DNA from 2 places in the uncultured Solobacterium sp. genome. Region 2 is predicted to be linked to the other one. Evidence: predicted binding sites of a transcription regulator. Region 2 holds the regulator's gene; the other holds the start of a gene.

Region 1 (4,967 bases), on a different contig from region 2:
GTTGATGATATTTGCAAGCTCTGCACCAGAGGCACCAGAAGCCATGCGTGCAACTACATTGTAATCAATGCCTGGTTCAGTCTTAACTTTCTTTGCGTGTACCTTTAAGATATCTTCACGACCTTGAAGGTCAGGTAACTCAACTGGAACACGGCGGTCAAATCTTCCTGGACGTAGTAGGGCAGGGTCTAGATTTTCAGGACGGTTTGTAGCTGCTAAAACGACAATACCGTTATTACCTTCAAATCCATCCATCTCTGTCAGTAACTGGTTTAATGTTTGTTCACGCTCATCATTACCACCAAAGTTGCCTGCATTACGCTTACCACCAATTGCATCGATTTCATCGATGAATACAATACATGGTGCTTTTTCTTTTGCGTCTTTAAATAAACTACGAACTTTAGAAGCACCCATACCTACAAACATCTCTACAAACTCTGAACCAGAGATAGAGAAGAATGGTACGTTTGATTCACCTGCGACTGCCTTTGCAAGCATGGTCTTACCTGTTCCTGGAGGACCAACTAAGAGAATACCCTTTGGCATTGTCGCACCAATGGATTTAAACTGATTTGGATCATGTAGATAGTTTACAATTTCCTGCAGATTCTCTTTGGCTTCATCCTCGCCAGCCACATCGTGGAAACGAATCGTTGTCTTATCCTTATCGTAAACACGCGCATTTGATTTGCCTAGGTTGAACATTCCACCAAGACCTCCACCTCCAAGTGGAGAATCTTTTCCACCACCTTGCATTGTACGGTTAACATAACGCATTAACATTACCGCAATAATGATTGGAAGGATCCAACCAAAGAAGATGTTCATAAATAGAGAACCCTGTTGTACACGTGTACCAGAGAACTTCACGTCATGACTTTCGAGACGATCGACTAAATCAGGGTCATTTATTTTTACAGTAGAATACACTGTATCGCCATCTTTGAGCTTGTATGTAATCTGAGAAGACTCAATCGTCACCTCATCAATTTTGTCATCGGTGGTTTGTTGAATAAATGTACTATAAGGAACTTCTTCAATTTGTGCCTGTTGAATTACAGGTCGTAAAACCAAGTTGAGTAATACTAATACAATTGCGACAAATGCATAGTAGTACACAAGAGGTTTTTTCTTCTTGTTATCATTCATATTTTATAAAACTCCTTTCGGATAAAAAGATTTTAGCACATTCGAACATAGAGTGCTAATAAAATACTATGTGATTTGATGTGAAAGTAACATTTCAAATATAATTGAGGTGTGAGAGTAAAAATATAAAATTTAAAATAGTGTATTTCTTCTTTGCTTTTTATAATATGATATTAAGTATAAAAAGAGCCCATATAAAAGAGGTATTGGTATGTATAACGAGTAATATAGGGTTCTATGATGATATTAATAATAATTTAAAATAGATTTATAAGGGAGGGTTATATATGTCTATGAAGGGGATAATAGTTGATAGAATTTCAGAATTTAGTTCAAGAAAGTCAGGGGTTGTAATCTTAGTGGTTTTGGCAGGCTTGACTACATATTTAGTATGTAAAAAAAGTGAAGAGAAGAAGGTTGAACAGGCACACAAAGAAGGATTCGAAAATGGAGTATACGAGGGAGTACGATTATCATGTAAAAAAGTAAGAAAACTATATATTGATCCATCATTTGCGGCTATTTCTTTAGCTAAATACATTGCAAATATTGATGGGACAATAACACGTCATGAAAAGAAACAAATTGACGATTTAGTAAGTCAATTTCACGAAAAAATACCACAATGTCCAGAAGTATTTGAAAAAGAACTCGAAGATATTTTAAATAATAATATTACTTTTTCTGATGTAGTAAAATATTTAGATAGTATTGATATTAGCGATTTGAAAAAATATGAAGAAATTATTCTTTCAACAGTAAACTTAGATAAAAAAGTTACATATCAAGAGAAGGTGGCCATTGAAGAGTTTAAAACATACTGTAAAGAAAGATACTCCAAGAAAGAAGAAAATAACATTCAAGAAAATTCAAGTGATATGTTTGAAGAGCACTTACTTCTATCTAAGGAAGAAATAAATAATGCGGTCAAAAAATATTCTTTACGATACAAGTTGTTAGATTCAAAATTCAAAAATCAAACTAAGTTATCAAAAGCTGAAGTTTCTTTGGTTATGATTGCAACTGCATTGCAAATTATAAGAATTTATCTATTGAATAATATTACTGAAAAAGAAAAGGCTAATATTGGAAAAAAAGAGAAAGCACTAAAAAAGAGTCAGAAAAAAGTATTGAGTAAGTTTGAATCAAATAAAAAAGAAAAAATAGGTCACTATTATGCACCGTTAAATATGATTATATCTACGCCTGGAGTACCATATGATGTTCAAAAATATCAAGAAGGAAAAAATTTAGGACTATTCAAAGGTGGAGATAATGAAAAAGGTGTTAATCATAGATTCGCAACACTAGGTCATGATCCTCTTGTGGGTTTACTGGTTGGAACAATCAATATTATGACTAATACAATTACATCTACAAGAAAAAAGATTCCTCTAACTTATCACGTAGTGTATACAAAAGAATACAAGAGTCCATTTATTGAAAACAGAAAGGCAAGTTTTTTAAAAGCTTTGAATGCATCATATGAACGAACAAAGAAAGATCCCAAGCCATTTGTAGCAGCTTTTATTAAGCAACTCATACATATCGCAACAGACACATATACTATAGCAGGAATACAGATACCTGGTGCTAATTTAATTTTGAATGAAAATCAAGTTGAAAAGTTGACAGGACAAATTAGTTTTGGTGATTTAGCTAAATTTGGTACATCGTACTACTTGAATGAATTAATTAATACAATTATTAGATTGCTTTACCTCATAATGGTGCAAGAAAATGGGGGAGATATTAATGACAAGCTTACTATTGTTAAAGCTAATAAAATTATTGACTACTCAAACATTCTTGCAACGGGAAGTAATGTAATTATTTCTTCAATAACAAATAAATTCGATAATCTTGATTTTGCAGGGCTATCAACTACTTTATTCAGATGCTTTAATGATGTTAATTTTTTGTATGAAGTAAAGTATGAGTTCATAAATAGTGGTTTAAGAAAAATGTATAGAGAGAATGTACCACAAGAAGACATTATTTAATATCAAAAAATTGTGGTGGTTTCAATTAAATCACATGATTAATTTTTAGATAAGAACAGTTAAATTAAGAACTTGAAGATTTTTTAGAAATTTTTAATAGAATATTCACTCCAGATATAAGAATTGCGTTTGAGGGTTCTATTGAGTTAGCTCGCGTAACTGGTGTACCTTATGAGGAAATCCTCGATACACCAGAGAAGATTGATGAATATTTTTTAGGATAATACAATTGATAGTGATTATAGTTAATTTTGCTTTAGTTGATAAAGAATATAGTAGATTTGTAACTAGCTATTACTAAGAAGGTGATTCCATGAAAGTAACATACTTAAATCACAGTGGTATCTTAGTGGAACTGAACGATTGCTACTGTATATTTGACTATTACAGAGGCGAATTACCGCTTCTAGATAGGGATAAGGAAGTAATCGTTTTTTGTAGTCATGCCCATGAGGACCACTATAATCCGCTTATTTTTGATCTCCTTGATGAAAGGGGGATGCGTTATCAAGCTGTACTAGCAAACGACATCAGTGATGAAAATAGATTATCGAAGATTAAGCATAGCTTTGTTAAACCTGATGAGTGCTATCAGTTTGATGGTGGAATTCAAGTTGAGACTTTACTTTCAAACGATAGTGGTGTCGCATTCATTGTGAGTACGGATGAAGGAATGATTTACCATGGTGGCGATTTAAACGATTGGTATTGGGAAGGTGAACCGGAAGAGGAAAACCGAGAACTTCGCACTATATATCACACGGAGATTGGAAAAATTAAGGGCAGACATTTTGATGTTGCTTTTGTTCCACTTGATCCAAGACTGGAAGCACACTACGCTGATGGGTTATTATATTTTCTAGAAAATGTGGACTGTGATGCTGTCTTTCCAATCCACTACTGGGGAGAACCTGCTGTGATTCAGCGCTTTATCACAGAATACCCACAATATCAGTATCGCATTAAAAATACCGAGACAGCGAAAGGAGAAATGATATGAAATTTAAAATGATTCATGAGAATTTGAATGTATTCGACTTGGATAAATCCATCCGCTTCTATAACGAAGCTCTTGACTTACACGAGGTAAGAAGAAAGACAAGCGATGATTTTATTATTGTGTATTTAATGAGTGAGGTTGGCGATTTTGAGTTGGAGCTTACATGGCTTAAAGATCATCCTCAGCCATATGATTTAGGTGAGTGCGAATTCCATCTCGCATTTTGGACAGATGATTTTGAAGCTGCACATAAAAAGCATCAGGAGATGGGTTGCATTTGTTTTGAAAATGAGGCAATGGGTATCTACTTTATTGAGGACCCAGATGGATATTGGCTCGAAATTTTACCGTAATATCAAAAGAGGTTGTATGCTCAAGTAAATCTAGAAAATTTACTGGAGATATACAACCTCTTTATTGTTAATGGCGTCCTCGATGCGATTTGAACGCACGACCTACTGCTTAGGAGGCAGTCGCTCTATCCAACTGAGCTACGAGGACGTAGGAAATCATGAATGATACATTAGGGAATGCATATTAGACCACCATATTTAATATTATACTTTTTTTAATGGGTTTGTTATAGTAAGCACCTCTCTATCATTTAAAAAATGCTTTAGGTTGTTAAGTTTTTGAATAATTATTCTAAATTTTGAAAATTAATTACATAGATTATGAAACTGGATTATTGATAATAACAATAGTGAAATTACTAAAGTACGATAAAATATGCTTTTTTGACAATAAGTTTAGAAAAATTATATGAAAACACACTTTCACAATACTTTCACGATTTCACCATATATCTCACA
Region 2 (4,967 bases):
TCCTTCTGGATTCGCAATTACTTTTGCTTCGCCACCTTCCATAACGGATACGCAGCTATTTGTTGTTCCTAAGTCAATACCAATAATCTTGCTCATGTTTATCTTCCTCCTAGTTATTCACTAACCTTGACCATTGCTGCTCTTAGCAGACGGTCCTTTATACGATAACCCTTCTGTAATACTTCAATTACAGTTCCAGGTTCGACATTTTCTCTTGCTTCTGTCATCAATGCTTGATGCCAATTACCATCAAATGGTTGGTTTAATGCATCAATTTCTGTAATACCTTCTTTACTTAAAGCATTCTGTAGTTGTCCATAAATCATTTCGACACCCTTACGATATGCTTCATCGGATGTTGCTTGCGCTAACGCTCTTTCGCAACTATCTAATACAGGTAACAACTCTAATGCAAAGTTTTTCATCATAAACTTTGTACGGCTATCAAAATCAGCCTGTAGACGTTTTCTTGTATTCTCTGTATCTGCATACGCTTTTGCATATTCATTCTTGAGAACATTTACCTGTTCACTTAACTCTGTAATCTTTGCTTGAAGTGTTGTAACTTCATCAACTTCTTCTACTACTTCAGGAGTTTCAGTTTCAACTACTTCTTCAACTTCAGATTCTGTTTTTTTGATATCTTCACTCATTGCCACTTTCACCTCCTGAGTTATACATCTTCTCAATCAAACGTGCCGCATAATCAATTAGATTTACGACTTTTTCATAATTCATTCTGCTTGGTCCAACAACCATCAACTCTCCACTTTCCGTATCATTAACATGGAACTTGGAACGTACAACTGCTAAATCGTTATACCAAGTTAACTGTGCGCCTTTTGTTGTAGTTACCGCAACAGCATTTTCGCTGGAATCTAATCCACGCCATACCTTTGTATCATCAAACATCAACATCAATTGTTTCAACTTGTTGATATCTTCAAATTCAGGTTGATATAATACACGATCTTTTCCAGAGAAGTATACACTCTCACTCGCAAACTTTACGAACGCTCTAACAAACGCTGTAAAGAGTAGATCGTGGCGATGTACAACGCTACATAAATCAGGTTTGATATCTTCCATACGACCAGGTACTTCCGCAAGTGGAACACCCTGTAATCTCTTGTTTAAGATATCTGTACAAGCTTCCAAATCTTTGAATGGTACATCATCTTCAAAGTGGAAGTTCTTAGTTTCGGTATGTCCTGTATTTGTGATAAATACACATACCGCATTACGCGTGTCAATCGGAAACAATTTTATGTGTTCTAGACATTGCGTATTGGAATCTGGTCCGATTGCACCAGCTGTCATATTTGTCATTTCACTGAGGATTTCACAGCTTTGATGAACCGCCTCCTCAATGTTCATACTAGACACATCAAATGCACTACGAATTGCGAGTTCCATACGTTTATCAATGCCAGCAGTCATGTTCAATAAGTTCTCACAATAGAACTTATATCCCATCGTACTAGGAATACGTCCACTGGAAGTATGTGTCTTTTCCAGATAGCCCATTTCCTCTAAGACCTGCATATCATTACGGATGGTCGCACTGGAATATGGTAAGTCATACTGTTCTTGTAATGTACGCGAACCAACTGGTTCCGCCGTACGAATATACTCATCAACAATTGCCTTGAAGATTTCTATTCGTCTTGGTGTCAACATCTCCAGCACCTCCTTTTTAGCACTCTTTTTCAATGTCTGCTAATATAGTATACCAACACTTTAGCACTGTCAACAGTTTAGTGCTAATTTTTAACAAAAAAGACCGAAAATTTTCGGCCTTATATATCAGCTTATTTTTTAGTGCTCTAAACAAGAATATTCATCATTTAATTATCTGTATAGATACTATATTATTCTCACTAATCTCTATTCCTCCAAGATGTTCAGCATCCTTTGAAATGCCGATACTATCGATACCATCTTCATTATCTTCGCCTCGAAAGAACTCTGCTACATATCCATCAAAAGAATATCCTTCATCGTTAGTGATTCGTACATATTGATGCAAATATTCTTTCAGTTCCATATTTTTCCCTCTTATATTTCAATCGGATTTGGTGTCATCGCATCCTTGATGCGATCTAGTAACATAGCAGTTTCTAAACTACTTTGGATAGGCATAACTGGAGAGCTATGTTTCCCATTTTCAAGTAAGTTTACAAAGTGAGATATTTCTCCATAGAAGTCATCTACTTTATATGGACAATCAATAACTTCTACTTTGTCTTCAATCTTTAGCTCTGCACTTATAGGTCTATGCAAATCTCGAATACGGATTTCTCCCTTTGTACCCTTAATCAATACTTCTTTTTTTTCTGGTTGATTGATTGCAGTTTCTAGAGTGGCTAATGTATTGCCTATATGCATCTGTACCTTTGTATGTAAGTCATATCCATCCTCTAAGTCTACATCAATGTAATCGATGCGCAGTTTACCTTTGGTATATTCTGTAATCCATGTTGCACAATAACAGCCACAGTCTAGAAGAGCTCCTCCATATACTGGATTACTTAGGTAACTATTCTCAATGACTTCTTGTGGTTGTTTAGAATTGAGTATGGTATGAATTTCCTGAATATCTCCAATAGTACCTTTTTCAATCAGCTTATGTATCTTTTGATACAATGGTGTAAAACGAGGCTTCATGGCTTCCATCCATAATACTGGATGTTGTTTTAATACTTCCATGATTCCCTCAATCTCAAAAGCGTTTATACCTGCTGGTTTTTCAACCAGTACTGCCTTGCCTGCTTTGATGGCTTTGATCGACCATATATAATGATAGCCATGTGGCAAGGTAATATATACTGCATCTACGTTTGGATCTTGTAAAAGTTCTTCATAGGATCCATACGCTTTTAAAGCGTGATATGTATCCGCAAACTGTTGTGCTTTTGCAAGTGTACGACAACTAACGGCATAAAGTTCACTATTTGATTCATGTGCTAGACTCTTTACAAAACGCTGGGCAATTTTCCCAGCGCCTATAATTCCCCAACGTATCATATCTGCCCCTGTGCAGCCCTTAAGTTTTCAGCTACTTTAGCCATCTTTTCTTTTAGAGGTCCCTCTACCTGCGGAGGTACTAGATTTAACAAGTCTCCTCCGTTAAGGGCAATCTCTTTACATACAGAAGAAGATAGAAATGAATATTGTGGTTTGGCGATGAGGAATGCCGTTTCAATCTCATGTGCCAACATCATATTCGCGGTTGCTTGTCCAAGTTCATATTCATAATCACTAACAGCACGAATACCACGAATAATAACAGCAGCCCCAATCTTACGAGCAAACTCTACGGTTAAACCAGAACCAATCATTACAGTTACATTTTCTGGGTTACCAATGGACTTCAAACTATCGATAACCATCTGTTTTCTTTCTTCACTATTGAACAAGCATGTCTTACGTGGATTAACCATAATCAATACCACAACTTCATCAAACAAACGTGATGCACGCTCAATAATGTCTAAATGACCGTTTGTAATTGGATCAAATGTTCCTGGATAACAAGCCTTCATCCTTCCACCTCATTTCGATAATAGGTAATACGTGTAATACCATAGGTTGCTTCTTTATATGGTTTTAAAGAGCCAAACTCTTTTTTAAATTCATCTTCTTTTGCGGATTCAATAACAACTACACCATAATTCGTAATCATATTGTTTTCTTGTAAGTATTCTAGAATTTCGTTATTGCGTTGTCCTGCATATGGCGGATCTAGATATACTAAGTCAAAACGAATCCCTTCCGTTTTTAACAGTGATAATGCTTTCTTATCAGGCATATGTAAGACTTTCGTCTTCTCTTTACAACGTAATGACTCTATATTTTTACGGATAACCTGAATTGCGTCTTTAGAGATATCCGCAAACACTGCATAATCATACCCACGAGATAGTGCCTCTAAGCCATTGGCACCACTACCAGCATATAAATCTAATACTGTGCCACCATCAAACATCCCTCCTAGGGATGAAAAAACAGCTTCTCTAACTTTATCTAATGTAGGTCTCGTCTGATTCCCAGAACGTGTTTCTATCTTGCGTGAGCGATATTCACCAGCGATAATTCTCATCGAATCTCACCTCGTCTATAGGAGGCAATCACTGCTTGAGAAATACCAACACAAGCCATGATAGACATCGTAGAGGAACCACCAGCAGATACCATGAGCAGCGGTACACCTGTTAGAGGAATTAATCCTGTAACACCACCGATATTAAAGAACATATGTACCAAGAAATACATTGCTGTACCAACAAGGATAATACGTCCCTTCTCGCTGCGCATCTTCATTGCATAGCGTAACAAAACAAAGATTATAAATCCATAGATAGCAAGTAAGCCAATAAACCCTACAAAACCAAGCTCTTCAACTACAATTGCGAGGATATAGTCCGTACTAGCTGCTGGAAAGTTTGTATATTTACGTACAGAATTACCAAGACCCTTACCAAACCAGCCTCCAGTCGCAAAGGAAATCAAACCACTAATCAACTGATAACCAGTACCATACTGGTCCATAAATGGATTGATTGCAGATACGAAACGCTTAATCTGATATGTCTTTAAGAATGTCATTTTCATGATGAGGTGTTCTCCCGATGGAGATAAGATATAGAATCCCAAGAGAACTACACCATAGAATAAGATTGTTAATATTCTTTGATATCCTCTTAATTGCGGATGATTTGGAACCAAGAAACAAACACAGATAATCACAAAGATAACTGCCATTGATCCAAAGTCAGACTGTAGAATCCAAACGATAAATAAGATTACACCGTCAATAAAGAGTGGTCGTTTGATTAAATCAAATCTCTTACTATAACTATGTACATTATCACCTAAATATAGGGCAACAACTAAAATTGCAATAATCTTCGCAAACTCCGAAGGCTGTAAGGTCACTTCCGTTACACCAAGCGGAATACGAATCC

The links. Region 2 encodes HrcA, which represses chaperone genes, less so after heat shock. Its sites were predicted from a motif close to TTTTAGCACTNNNNNNNNNNNAGTGCTAAAA; they were not measured.
Region 1: the regulator HrcA is predicted to act here: its motif matches at 1,183-1,213, upstream of ftsH (ATP-dependent zinc metalloprotease FtsH).

Annotation. Positions count from the first base shown of each region.
Region 1 is NZ_CAUQGG010000017.1:2,750-7,716, forward strand. Features, by position in the region: gene ftsH (ATP-dependent zinc metalloprotease FtsH) at 1-1,152, opposite strand, end outside; gene RWM19_RS08120 (hypothetical protein) at 1,440-3,155, shown strand; gene RWM19_RS08125 (MBL fold metallo-hydrolase) at 3,469-4,155, shown strand; gene RWM19_RS08130 (VOC family protein) at 4,152-4,508, shown strand; tRNA gene RWM19_RS08135 (tRNA-Arg) at 4,580-4,656, opposite strand.
Region 2 is NZ_CAUQGG010000003.1:150,577-155,543, reverse strand. Features, by position in the region: gene dnaK (molecular chaperone DnaK) at 1-96, opposite strand, end outside; gene grpE (nucleotide exchange factor GrpE) at 114-653, opposite strand; gene hrcA (heat-inducible transcriptional repressor HrcA) at 646-1,680, opposite strand; gene RWM19_RS03060 (hypothetical protein) at 1,844-2,047, opposite strand; gene RWM19_RS03055 (Gfo/Idh/MocA family oxidoreductase) at 2,059-3,027, opposite strand; gene coaD (pantetheine-phosphate adenylyltransferase) at 3,024-3,545, opposite strand; gene rsmD (16S rRNA (guanine(966)-N(2))-methyltransferase RsmD) at 3,542-4,102, opposite strand; gene RWM19_RS03040 (FtsW/RodA/SpoVE family cell cycle protein) at 4,099-4,967, opposite strand, start outside.